DNA from 3 places in the Enterococcus sp. 3H8_DIV0648 genome. Region 1 is predicted to be linked to each of the others. Evidence: predicted binding sites of a transcription regulator. Region 1 holds the regulator's gene; each other region holds the start of a gene.
The links. The regulator CtsR, encoded in region 1, represses protease genes until heat stress. The targets are predictions, from matches to a motif close to TTGGTCAAAAAAGGTCAAANA.
Positions count from the first base shown of each region.

Region 1 (4,617 bases):
TTTCGACAGAGGCGCTGGTGGGATACTACCCTTGTGTTATGACCACTCTAACCCGCACCACTAATCGTGGTGGGAGACAGTGTCAGATGGGCAGTTTGACTGGGGCGGTCGCCTCCTAAAGAGTAACGGAGGCGCCCAAAGGTTCCCTCAGAATGGTTGGAAATCATTCGCAGAGTGTAAAGGCACAAGGGAGCTTGACTGCGAGACCTACAAGTCGAGCAGGGACGAAAGTCGGGCTTAGTGATCCGGTGGTTCCGCATGGAAGGGCCATCGCTCAACGGATAAAAGCTACCCTGGGGATAACAGGCTTATCTCCCCCAAGAGTCCACATCGACGGGGAGGTTTGGCACCTCGATGTCGGCTCGTCGCATCCTGGGGCTGTAGTCGGTCCCAAGGGTTGGGCTGTTCGCCCATTAAAGCGGCACGCGAGCTGGGTTCAGAACGTCGTGAGACAGTTCGGTCCCTATCCGTCGCGGGCGTTGGAAATTTGAGAGGATCTGTCCTTAGTACGAGAGGACCGGGATGGACTTACCGCTGGTGTACCAGTTGTCTCGCCAGAGGCATCGCTGGGTAGCTATGTAGGGAAGGGATAAACGCTGAAAGCATCTAAGTGTGAAGCCCACCTCAAGATGAGATTTCCCATTTCTTAAAGAAAGTAAGATCCCTGAGAGAAGATCAGGTAGATAGGTCAGGAGTGGAAGTGCAGTGATGTACGGAGCGGACTGATACTAATCGATCGAGGACTTAACCAAAATTAAAATGATTTCACGGTTGTTTAACTGTTTCTGATCCAGTTTTGAGTGAACGAAGTTTACTCAGATAAATATGTAGTGTGGTGGCGATAGCGAGAAGGATACACCTGTTCCCATGTCGAACACAGAAGTTAAGCTTCTTAGCGCCGATTGTAGTGAGGGGTTGCCCCTTGTGAGATTAGGACGTCGCCACGCGAACTTATGGGGGTTTAGCTCAGCTGGGAGAGCATCTGCCTTACAAGCAGAGGGTCAGCGGTTCGAACCCGTTAACCCCCATTTGAGCCGTTAGCTCAGTTGGTAGAGCATCTGACTTTTAATCAGAGGGTCACTGGTTCGAGCCCAGTACGGCTCATAAGTATATGCGGGTGTGGCGGAATTGGCAGACGCACTAGATTTAGGATCTAGCGCCTTACGGCGTGGGGGTTCAAGTCCCTTCACCCGCATTTTATTTTTTTGTAGTTGCCGGCTTAGCTCAGTTGGTAGAGCATCTGATTTGTAATCAGAGGGTCGAGGGTTCAAGTCCTTTAGCCGGCATCATGCGGAAATAGCTCAGTGGTAGAGCACCACCTTGCCAAGGTGGGGGTCGCGGGTTCGAACCCCGTTTTCCGCTTTCCTGAAGACCAGGGGAAAGCGCCGGGGTGGCGGAACTGGCAGACGCACAGGACTTAAAATCCTGCGGTGAGTGATCACCGTACCGGTTCGATTCCGGTCCTCGGCATAATAAAAATATGCGCCCATAGCTCAACTGGATAGAGTGTTTGACTACGGATCAAAAGGTTAGGGGTTCGACTCCTCTTGGGCGCGTAGTTTTTTTGTTTATCGGGAAGTAGCTCAGCTTGGTAGAGTACTTGGTTTGGGACCAAGGTGTCGCAGGTTCGAATCCTGTCTTCCCGATCAAAAAAGAAGGTGAAAGCCTTCTTTTTTTTTATCTTAATTTAAAGAAAGGCGTTCTTCTTTATTTCATGCGCTAAGTTCGATATAATTATGGTCAGGAATAGTCAATAGGAGGCGATATTATGAGCAGAAATACCTCTGATTTGATCGAATCTTACTTGAAAGATATTTTAGAGAATAGTGAAATAATCGAAATTCGAAGAGCAGAGATGGCACAGCTGTTTAATTGTGTTCCTTCTCAGATAAATTATGTAATCAATACACGTTTTACTTTTCAACGCGGTTATTTAGTTGAAAGTAAACGAGGTGGCGGAGGCTATATTCGAATAAGTAAAGTTAAGATTTCTGATCAGCATTACTTTTTAGAACAATTGATGGATTCTTTTGGAGCAGAAATTTCTGAAGCAAATGCTTTTGGAATCATTCAGAAATTATTTGAGGAAGAAATTATTACTGAGAACGAAGGTAACTTGATGTTGAGTGCAGTATCGAAGAATGTCCTTGGTATCAGTCAAATTGAAAACAGGCTACGGGCAAGAATTCTTCATGGATTTTTGGAACGTTTAAGTTATGAGAAAAAGGAGTGAGGGATATGGATCAGCTGTATACAGAACGTGCAAAAGCAGTATTAGCGATTGCGCAACAAGAAGCTAAATATTTTAAACACCGCTCGGTTGGTTCGGAGCATTTATTGCTAGCGTTAGTGATTGAACAACAGGGAATTGCGGGTAAAACCTTACGTCAAATGAATTCAAGTGAAAATGACATTCGTGAAGAAATTGAACATATGACGGGTTACGGGTCAGTTAAGTCTTATCCTGAAGGTGGCTATCTTCCTTATTCTCCAAGAGCAAAACAGATTTTGATTTTTGCTGATGATGAAGCCAAACGTTTCAATGCAAAATTAGTTGGAACAGAGCATATCTTGTTAGGTCTATTACGTGATGATGAAATCTTAGCTTCACATATCTTAGTGAATTTAGGTTTGAGCTTGCCTAAGATGCGGCAGCTTTTACTGAAGAAAATGGGCGTCAATGAGGTACAAAATGCTAATCAAGGTACTGGGACTCGGAGGAAAGCAGCGGCTAAACCTGCACAAAATAATTCTCAAGGAACCCCAACTTTAGATGGATTGGCTCGTGACTTGACGAAGCTAGCACGAGAAAAACGCTTAGATCCAGTAGTTGGAAGAGATAGTGAGGTTCGTCGTGTAGTCCAAATTTTGAGCCGCCGTACGAAAAATAATCCTGTATTAGTTGGTGAACCTGGTGTCGGTAAGACGGCGATCGTTGAAGGTTTGGCACAACGGATCATTTCTGGTGATGTACCAGAAGATATGCGTGGAAAACGTTTGATGATGTTGGATATGGGTGCTTTAGTTGCTGGGACAAAATATCGTGGGGAATTCGAAGATCGATTGAAAAAAGTAATCGATGAGATTTATCATGATGGTCAAATTATCTTGTTTATTGATGAATTGCATACTTTAATTGGTGCTGGTGGAGCTGAAGGGGCGATAGATGCCTCAAATATTTTGAAGCCTGCATTGGCTCGTGGTGAACTGCAAACAATTGGTGCCACGACGTTAGATGAGTATCAAAAATATATTGAAAAAGATTCTGCTTTAGAACGTCGATTTGCTCGAGTGCAAGTGGAAGAGCCGACACCTGAGGAAGCGGAAGAAATCTTAAAAGGATTGCGTCCGCGTTATGAGGATCACCATGGAGTAGAAATAACTGATGAAGCGCTGCATGCTGCAGTTTCGCTATCAGTAAGATATATCAACTCACGCCAGTTGCCAGATAAGGCAATCGATTTGATGGATGAATCTTCCGCAAAAGTTCGTTTGGATTCTACTGATGAAGTATCGGAACTCACGGAATTAGAAGATGAAGTTCAAGAATTGGTGATGGAGAAGGAAAAAGCGATTCAAAATCAAGACTTTGAATCAGCAGCGCGTCTGCGTTTGCGTGAAAAGCAATTAGCCGAAGTATTGGAACAAGCAAAAATTAAAGCGGCAAAACAAGAGAACGGTTATATTGATCAAGTGACTGATGAAGATGTTGCGGCGGTTGTTTCTCAATGGACGGGTGTGCCGTTACAACAGTTGGAGAAAAAAGAAAGTCAGCGGTTATTGGATTTAGAAAATGTTCTGCATAAGAGAGTAGTCGGGCAAGAAGAAGCAGTTCAGGCTATCTCGCGTGCTATTCGTCGGGCTCGAAGCGGATTGAAAGATCCTAATCGCCCAATCGGCTCCTTTATGTTCTTAGGTCCAACTGGTGTAGGTAAGACAGAGTTGGCGAAAGCTTTGGCCGAAGCAATGTTTGGCAGTGAAGAAGCTTTGATTCGAGTGGACATGTCTGAATATATGGAAAAATACAGTACGAGTCGTTTGATTGGTTCGCCTCCAGGCTATGTTGGTTATGAAGAAGGCGGGCAATTAACGGAAAAAATTCGTCAAAAACCTTATTCAGTGATCTTATTAGACGAAGTGGAAAAGGCTCATCCGGATGTATTCAATATTTTATTGCAGGTTTTAGATGATGGTCATTTAACGGATTCAAAAGGTCGAAAAGTTGATTTCCGAAATACAATCTTGATTATGACTTCCAACATTGGTGCGACAGAAATTCGCGAAGAAAAAAATGTTGGGTTCAACGTGAAGGATATTACCAAAGATCATCAAGCGATGGAAAAACGAATTCTGGAGGAATTGAAAAAAGCCTTCCGTCCTGAATTCTTAAACCGAATTGATGAAACGGTTGTCTTCAAAACATTGGATCAAGAACAAATTCATGAAATTGTGAAAATTATGAGTCGTTCTATCTTAGATCGTATGAAGGAACATGAAATCAAAGTGAAGATCACACCAGCTGCCTATGATGTGATTGGAAAAGTTGGTTTTGATCCTGAATACGGTGCTCGGCCAATTCGCAGAGCGTTGCAAAAAGAGATTGAAGACCGATTAGCG
Region 1 is NZ_NGLG01000001.1:2,803,932-2,808,548, reverse strand. It holds rRNA gene rrf (5S ribosomal RNA) at 832-947, shown strand; tRNA gene A5875_RS12920 (tRNA-Val) at 956-1,028, shown strand; tRNA gene A5875_RS12915 (tRNA-Lys) at 1,032-1,104, shown strand; tRNA gene A5875_RS12910 (tRNA-Leu) at 1,114-1,195, shown strand; tRNA gene A5875_RS12905 (tRNA-Thr) at 1,214-1,286, shown strand; tRNA gene A5875_RS12900 (tRNA-Gly) at 1,291-1,362, shown strand; tRNA gene A5875_RS12895 (tRNA-Leu) at 1,385-1,470, shown strand; tRNA gene A5875_RS12890 (tRNA-Arg) at 1,483-1,556, shown strand; tRNA gene A5875_RS12885 (tRNA-Pro) at 1,573-1,646, shown strand; gene A5875_RS12880 (CtsR family transcriptional regulator) at 1,766-2,233, shown strand; gene A5875_RS12875 (ATP-dependent Clp protease ATP-binding subunit) at 2,239-4,617, shown strand, end outside.

Region 2 (4,617 bases), 2.2 Mb from region 1:
TCTTTTATTCATAATGAATCTTTGTTGATTTAATAGTTATAACACAACAGTCCCTATTTGCTTGCCTCTTCTTCATCTGTTTGAAGCGTTGGTTTCACATCTGCTAGCCACTTTTCGATAGTTTCTTCAATCTCATTAATTGTACTAGGGTGTTGAACTAGATCATACCAACGAACGGACATTCGATTGCGAAACCAAGTCAATTGACGCTTCGCATAACGCCGTGAGTGCAATTTGACTTCTTCAAGCGCTGCTTCCAAAGAAGAATTGCCAGAAAAATAAGGAAACAACTCTTTATAGCCGATTCCTTGGGCCGCCTGAACCTCAGGCGTTTCCGCAAGTTTCTCTGCTTCAGTTAAGAGTCCTTGTTCAACCATTAGATCAACACGCTGATTGATTCGTTGATATAAAACAGCACGATCCGTATTTAAGCCGATCAAAAAACTATCGTAAAGTTCTCTAGGCTGTTCCTTGGGTTCGAGGATTGAATGACCGGTCAATTCAAAAACTTCTAATGCTCGGATCATTTTTTTTCGATTATTATAATGGATTTTCTCTGCGGCTAATGGATCAACTGCCTGTAGTTTTTCCCACAAAGCTTGATTGCCATTGGTCTCAGCGAAAGCTTCATATTTCCTTCGTAATGAGTCATCCTCGGGATCACCTTCACTGCCTAGCTTATAATCCCATAATAACGATTGGATGTACAAACCTGTACCTCCGACAATAATCGGCAGCTTGCCCCGATTGTTGATCTCCTGAATCGCCTGTCTAGCTGCTTTTTGAAAATCAGCAGCAGAATAACTTTCATCAATATTCCGCACATCGATCAAATGATGCACAATTCCATCCATCTCTTCCGTCGTGACTTTGGCAGTTCCAATATCCAACCCGCGATACACTTGCATGGAATCACCGCTGATGATCTCTCCATTGAATTTCTTTGCCAAGTCAATACTCAAACTGGTCTTGCCAACAGCAGTCGGTCCCACGATTGCAATTACCTTCATTGCTTGAACCTGCTTCTCGTGCGTATCGCTTTTTCCGGAAAATCGGTAATTATACCAGCCAAATTATTTTCATAGCAAGTCATCATGGTTTCATAAAGATTGGGTGTCCATGGTCGAATTGACTTTTTAAAACTCTTAACGATTTCAGGATTTTGTTTTACCCAATCAAAACTCGGGTGCAGTCCTTCAATAAAATCAATATCTAAAACAGCCTTATATTTTTCCAAATCGTTTTTCTGGATTAAATCATACTGTCTGTCTGGTTCATATTCATGCATGATTCTCAAAGAATCAATATTGAAACTTGTATACCAATATGTGAAAGGCCATTCCTTGCTCGTCATAACTTCTGAGATTTTTTCCTCAATTCCGGGATAATGAAATTTATTGGTTTTGATCTCAATACATAAAAAGCCGCGGAAACGCATCTGCAGCAATAAATTTAAAACTTCTTGCAATGTCGATATTTTGGTTGCTTGATATTTCTCGTCAAACCAACTGCCAGCATCTAGCTCTTTTATTTCTTCCAATGTTAATTCTCGAATTAAACCTTTGCCGTCTGTTGTACGATCAACGCTCTCATCATGGATGACAACTAACTGCTGATCAGCTGTCAGGTGGACATCCAGCTCGATTCCATCTGCACCTGTCCGTACCGCCTCCATGAAGGCAGGCAATGTATTTTCTGGATGAGTCCCAGCACTCCCACGATGAGCAATAATAACTGTCATCTAATACCACCTCGTTTGTAATCACATAAATTTACTAGTCAAAATGCTTTTCAAAATTTCTTCTAAACTGTTACTGTACATTGAAATAGCGTAAAGGCTGCTTTGTCGAACGAGATAGTTGCTGCCTTTTCTCGTCCAAGATTTCTAAGAGCTGCTCAGAAAAAGTCTCCATAACAATTCGTCCGCCCTTGTAAGTATATCCACCGATCTTAACTGTTTCTTCGGGAGATAAAATAACTTTACGATGGGAAATGTTTTTAAAGAATTCTTCAATCAAATAATTTGGCAAATAAAAATTATTTTGAGCCGCAAAGGAATTCAAATAAATAAAATCGTCGATCGTAATGTAACAGTCATCAAACGAATTAAATGTCACATAATCCTGCATTAGAACATTTCGTTTGGATAAAATCTCATTAATTTTTTTGTTTAAGAGATTAATTGTTTCAATTTCTTTAACTTGATGCTCCAATTCTCTTTCACGTTGATGGCGCAAGTCGATATACTTAAAAACAAAATAAACTGCAAGACCTGTTAATCCTGCCCCAATCAATACGCCGATTAGTCCAATAAATGCGATTTCCACGTTTTTCCCTCCTATTTTTATACTTATGGAATTGTTGCCTACACAAAAAAATTGATTCTCAACACGCTCGTCATCCCACTGAAGTAATATAAAATGTGGCAATCTGACATCTTGTTATCATCGTTATTAATAGTACCATATTTTCATGTTTCTAGGATAGTTTGACCCGTTTAAAAAAACGAAGCCTTATATTTGACCAAAACTGACCAACGTTGTATACTTTCCTTAAGTTTTAGCAATCTAACCCTGTTTGTGCTAAAATGATTTACGAACAATATTTTAAGGAGGATTCACTATGAATTTAGTTCCTACAGTCATTGAACAATCATCTCGTGGCGAACGTGCTTACGACATTTATTCTCGTTTATTAAAAGACCGCATCATTATGTTGAGCGGCCAAGTAAACGACGATATGGCAAACACCATCATCGCCCAATTACTTTTCTTGGATGCCCAAGATTCTGAAAAAGATATTTACCTTTACATTAACTCACCAGGCGGTAGCGTTTCTGCCGGCTTAGCAATTTTTGATACAATGAACTTTGTTAAAGCTGATGTGCAAACTATCGTACTTGGTATGGCCGCTTCAATGGGTAGTTTCCTATTAACAGCTGGTGCTAAAGGCAAACGATTTGCATTACCAAATGCTGAGATTATGATTCACCAACCCCTTGGCGGTGCACAAGGTCAAGCTACTGAAATCGAAATTGCTGCGCGTCATATCTTAAAAACTCGCGAACGTTTAAACAACATCTTGTCTGAGCGTACTGGTCAACCAATCGAAGTAATCGAACGTGATACCGATCGCGATAACTTCATGACTGCCGAAGAAGCAAAAGCTTACGGCTTGATTGATGAAGTAATGGAAAACAGCAGCTCATTAAGCTAAGCTATTAAAAAAACCGAGGAATTCCTCGGTTTTTTTATTATCTGTTCACGGAACTCTCACAAGCCAACTTCTTCAATAATCAAAAAAATCACAATGCGGTCTTTTGCCATTGAGCGTCTGGTGATTGCAATCGTATTGCAGATACATTCCGCCTGTAAACAGTCTCCACACGTTCCTTTCTTGATGCATGGTGTCTTTTCAAGACCTAGACGATGTGCATTTAATGGTGCTGTATTTCTTCGTACCATTTCCACTGTTGTATTCAAATCTCCATAAACTTTTCTCATACTGACAAAAGCAATTACTTATCAGGTCCATACGTTAACGCTGCTACACGGTTTCCTACGCTATCTATATTGACTAATACCCCATCTTCGGTGATGCCGTTAATGCTCGTCAAGAAGCAGTCAGCTGTTAAAGCTTGTTTCATGACTTGATGCCGCTCCTCTGGCGAAGTCGTTTTCTCTCGATCGATCATTTTTTGACCGCGTTGATACAATTCTTCGATAATCCCAGATTGCTCTATAGTGATCGAGCCGCCGAAACCAACAGATTGATTTTGATCAATTTTTTCTAAGGCTCTTTCTTTAGCTTCCTCTAAATTCTGACAAATAATCGGTTGAAAATTTCTCCGTACTAATTTCTTACTTAAACTTGCTGCCGTAGCTGCGTAACGTTCTTTTAAATATTCTGCCATTTTCACTCTCCTTAAATCATTCTGATTATATATTTTTGATTTCTTTTAAAGATAGAAGTTATCATGTTTCCTCCATTTTCGGTGATTGAAGACTAATTAGCAACTACAAAAAACCGCCTAAAATTTCTTAGGCGGTTTGTGTCGTATTCTTTTTGATGGAATATGCTCTGAGAGCAGCGAGTTCTTTGATATCATGTAAAATTTTCTCGTTGGTTACTTCAAAAGAAATTGATTTTCCAAGTTTACTCGATTTCGCCTGATGATATTGGTTCTTAGTATATTCATCGCACAGCTGGATTAATGCGTCTGCATCGTCCATTTCCTTTGCATTAAAAGAGACCATTGCAACAAAGTATCCTTCTTTCGGATAAATCGTACATAATGCTTTTCCACTTTTTTTGAATTTTATGTTCCAGCCCTTCCAATAGCCGTCTCCCATAGAACATCCGCTATAAGCACATTTAGGTTTTATCTTATAAGTTGATTGTAAATGATCTGAGAGTTCGTGCCACAAAGGATTCGCAATGAACTCCGTGATTTGTTTTTCTGTCGGTTCCTTCTCAGCTTGAAATAATTCGCTCCATTGCATCGTTACACCAGCTTTCCTTTACTAATTGATATATCTTATAATACGTGATTGGTAGACAATTCGCTTGTTCAACAGTGCTCTTTTTTACAAAAAAGCCATCCAATAAAAATTTGGA
Region 2 is NZ_NGLG01000001.1:603,022-607,638, reverse strand. It holds gene miaA (tRNA (adenosine(37)-N6)-dimethylallyltransferase MiaA) at 54-1,010, opposite strand; gene A5875_RS02745 (glycerophosphodiester phosphodiesterase) at 1,007-1,741, opposite strand; gene A5875_RS02740 (hypothetical protein) at 1,812-2,327, opposite strand; gene clpP (ATP-dependent Clp endopeptidase proteolytic subunit ClpP) at 2,623-3,216, shown strand; gene A5875_RS24085 (hypothetical protein) at 3,273-3,482, opposite strand; gene A5875_RS24080 (LUD domain-containing protein) at 3,518-3,913, opposite strand; gene A5875_RS02725 (DUF3788 domain-containing protein) at 4,041-4,502, opposite strand.
Region 2: clpP (ATP-dependent Clp endopeptidase proteolytic subunit ClpP) is a predicted target of CtsR. The motif match lies at 2,517-2,537, and genes of this name have one in related genera.

Region 3 (4,617 bases), 1.6 Mb from region 1:
TTTTTGTGATCCGTGATTCATTAAGCGATATTTTTACTGAGCTTGGCAGAACTTCTTTACCGGTGCTTTTAGGTGTGACCGGATTGGGATTACTTAGTCAGGTAATCGAAGGATATACTATCAAAAATATTGCTGGAGAGTTTAATCCAGACTTTACTGTTCGCGATGGTTTTTTTGCATCGGCCTACGCGACCTTTTATCGGGTCGTTACTTTCGGAACGGGTTCAATCGTATCTGAGGTGATCTATTATCATAAGAAGGATCTGAGGTACTCTGAAGGGACAGGGACGAGTGCTTTGCGGATGGTCACCTACAAAATTGCCCTGATGATTTGGGCTTTGTTCTTCTTAGTCGTGAAAAGCAATGCAATCCAAGCGCACATTGCCAATGGGATCTTTTTGGTGCTCGCCGGGATTCTGGTGACTTTGCTGATTATTTCAGCTTTATTAGTTTTGAGTTTGAATATAAATGCTCAAGTATTGTTGGTGATTATTTGTAATCGGCTGTTCAAAAGTCAAAAGCTGCGGAATATTGTGGATCAGGTGAACAATCAAGTCTATTCTTTACGAGGAGCAATCAAAACCTTCATTCAGGATCGAAATGCGGTTCTTCGTGTCTTTTGTTCAAATATGGCAAAATTGGTTGTATGGTATTCGCTGCCGTTCTTTATTTTAGTAAAAGATTATCCTGATATCGATCTGTGGTTGACGGTAGCATTGATCAGCTTCACGGTGATTATCGGAGGAATTTTACCAGCGCCGGGAGGAATCGGCGGCTTTGAATTTGTTTATGTACTATTATTCCGACATGTAGTTGGGAAAGTCGATGCGGTGTCTTCTTTGCTGCTATATCGCTATGCTACGTATTTATTGCCATTTCTGATCGGTATGATTTACGTACTCTTCAATAAGCAGCGTCAAATCAATCATGAAATTAAAGAAGCAAAAAAAGAAGTGAACGACTGATTTCGTTGACTTCTTTTTTTTGTCAAAATTTCTATATTCGTTATCTAGTAATGTACAACCAGTTTGCCGATCATAGTATCTTCTTCGACAAATCGGTGGGCTTTATAGAAGACTCTCGGTGAAAACCCAGGAATAATCTTGGTCAAAGTACTCTTGATTTTTTTCTCCTGCATCAGTTGAACGAGGAGTTCTAAAATCGCTCCTTGTGAGGCGATATTATGATCATAGTCGGTCTTAGCAAACATGTATTCCCAATCAAAGCTGCCGGATTTATTTTTCAATTTCGCCAAATTTAAGTCTTTATTTGTTCCAACGATCGAGCCAAGATGACCAAAAGGCTCAAGCAGGTCGCTCATTTCATCAAAGTAGCGATCGGTTGAATGTAGGATCAAAATATAAGGCAATGATTGGTAACCGATTTTTTTTAATTGTTTAGTCAGATCCTTATGATGATCGATAATATGGTCAGCGCCCATTTTTTCTGACCACTCCTTGCTTTCTTTGCGAGAGGCAGTAGTGATCACAGTTAGCCCGGCCCATTTTGCTAACTGGGTAGCTACTGATCCGACACCGCCAGCACCATTGATGATCATGATCGATCCTTCATTCTGTCCTTCTTGAGGTGTTAAGCCCATTTTTTCAAACAACATTTCATAAGCAGTTATAAAGGTTAATGGCATCGCTGCTGCTTCGTCAGTTGAGATTCCGCCGGGCACCTTTGCGACAATTCGAGAATCGACCACTTGTCTATCGCTATAACTACCGAATCGTGTCGTGGTACCGGCAAATAATACCCGATCACCAATCTCGATATTTTTTACGTCACTGCCTAAATGAGACACAATACCCACGCTGTCAAACCCTAAGATATGGGGTTTTGGTATACTTTTGCTGTCTTGTCTCAGTTTTGTATCTACTGGATTGATCGAAACAGCCAGATTCCTTACAACAAGATCAAATTTATTTAATTTAGGCAGCATGACTTCATATTTTTCAAAATGGTTTCCATCCTTAAGTTGAAAGCCTCTTTCAAATCCGATTACGCGAGAAATCATCGAATCACTCTCCTTATTTATCCTAAAGCCCTCATCCTTTTTTAGTGAAAGATGAGCTTGATTTTCACGTTTTTATAATAATACAGTTAGCATTTTACAGCTCATTTTATAAAAAATTGATGTGCTGGAACGTAAATATACTAACTATCGTCTTATTAGTAATGAAAGAATTGTAGCATTATTTTGTTTTTCTTCATAATAATAAACTTGGAAAACGATGAGCTTTATTGTTTGACCTTTACTGACCAAAGTTATATACTAATATATGTAAAAAATTAATTATGTCGGAGGTATGTTTATGAATATCGAAAAAATGACGACAACTTTACAAGAGACGATCGCAGAAGCACAGCAGATCGCGGTAACAAGACATCATCAAGAAATCGATATCGCTCATGTGTGGAAGATTTTTTTACAGCCAAATCATTTTGGCCGAAACTTTTATACGGATGCAGGGATTGATGTTGACCAATTTGAACGGGAAGTAGATAAGGCCTTGGATGAATATCCTACCATCAGCGGCGGCAACGTTCAGTATGGGCAAAACCTTAGCCAAAATCTCTTTAACCTTTTAAACGAAGCAGATAAATTACGTGAAAAATTTCAAGATGATTTCTTATCAACGGAAATCGTCATCTTAGCGTTGATGAAATTAAAAAATTATTCCTTGACGAAATATTTGAACCAGCAAGGCTTGAATGAAAAGGAAGTACAAAAAAATATTGAAGAAATGCGAGGAGGGGATCGGGTGACCTCACAAAATCAAGAAGAAACTTATAAAGCATTAGAAAAATATGGCGTTGATTTAGTTCAGCAAGTCAAAAACGGCAAGCAAGATCCAATTATCGGCCGTGATGAAGAAATTCGCGACGTGATCCGGATACTTTCACGTAAGACGAAAAATAATCCAGTGTTAATCGGTGAACCCGGTGTTGGTAAGACGGCCATCGTAGAAGGACTGGCCCAACGGATCGTGCGTAAAGATGTACCTGAAAACCTTAAGGATAAAACCGTGTTCTCATTGGATATGGGTTCGTTGATTGCCGGTGCGAAATTCCGCGGCGAGTTTGAGGAACGCTTAAAAGCAGTATTGAAAGAAGTCAAAAAATCGGACGGTAGAATTTTGCTGTTTATCGATGAGATTCATAATATTGTTGGAGCAGGAAAAACAGAAGGCAGCATGGATGCCGGAAATATTCTAAAACCTATGCTGGCTCGCGGTGAATTGCACTTGATCGGCGCAACGACGCTCGACGAATATCGCCAATACATGGAAAAGGATAAGGCCTTAGAACGCCGTTTCCAAAAAGTATTAGTTAAGGAACCAACAGTTGAGGATACGATCAGTATTTTACGTGGATTGAAGGAACGTTTTGAAATCCATCACGGTGTCAATATTCACGACAACGCTTTGGTGGCCGCTGCAACACTATCTGATCGTTATATCACCGATCGTTTCTTACCGGATAAAGCGATCGACCTAGTCGATGAAGCCAGTGCCAGCATCCGAGTGGAAATGAACTCGATGCCGACCGAACTTGACCAAGTAACTCGCCGTTTGATGCAGCTGGAAATCGAAGAAGCGGCATTGAAAAAAGAAAGCGACGACGCAAGTAAAAAACGCCTAGAAAATCTACAAGAAGAATTAGCGGATCTGCGGGAAGAAACCAATGCGATGAAATTGCAATGGGAAACCGAAAAAGAAGAAGTTAATGTGGTTTCTAATAAGCGGGCCGAAATCGATCAGGCCAAGCACGAATTAGAAGATGCGGAAAACAATTACGATTTAGAGCGGGCTGCGGTTCTTCGTCACGGAACGATTCCAAATTTAGAAAAAGAACTAGCTGAATTGGAAGAAAAGAATCAAAAGAATGACATCAAGATGGTTCAAGAATCGGTGACTGAAAATGAAATTGCTCAAGTTGTTGGTCGTCTGACTGGCATTCCTGTAACCAAATTAGTCGAGGGTGAACGAGAAAAACTCTTGAGTCTAAACAGCACGTTGCATAAACGCGTAATCGGTCAAGATGAAGCAGTAGACGCTGTTAGTGATGCGGTATTACGTTCGCGTGCGGGTCTGCAAGATCCGAACCGTCCGCTAGGTTCTTTCCTATTCTTAGGTCCGACTGGTGTAGGTAAAACTGAACTTGCCAAAGCACTAGCAGAAAATCTATTTGATTCGGAAGACCACATGGTACGGATCGATATGAGTGAGTACATGGAAAAACATTCAGTGTCACGACTTGTTGGAGCGCCTCCAGGTTATGTCGGTTATGAAGAGGGCGGACAATTAACCGAAGCTGTTCGCCGCAATCCTTATACGATCATTTTGCTGGATGAAATTGAAAAGGCTCATCCTGATGTGTTCAATATTTTACTGCAAGTATTAGATGATGGACGTTTAACAGATTCTAAGGGACGTTTAGTTGATTTCAAAAACACTGTGTTGATCATGACCAGCAATATCGGGTCACAGGTGCTGTTGGATGGAGTGACGGCTGACGGAAAAATCCCCGAAGCCACGAAGGAGCAAGTCTTAAGTATGCTTCGGGGCCACTTCAAACCAGAATTTTTAAACCGAATCGATGATACGATTC
Region 3 is NZ_NGLG01000001.1:1,187,977-1,192,593, reverse strand. It holds gene A5875_RS05465 (lysylphosphatidylglycerol synthase transmembrane domain-containing protein) at 1-965, shown strand, start outside; gene A5875_RS05460 (zinc-binding alcohol dehydrogenase family protein) at 1,010-2,020, opposite strand; gene clpB (ATP-dependent chaperone ClpB) at 2,319-4,617, shown strand, end outside.
Region 3: clpB (ATP-dependent chaperone ClpB) is a predicted target of CtsR. The motif match lies at 2,249-2,269, and genes of this name have one in related genera.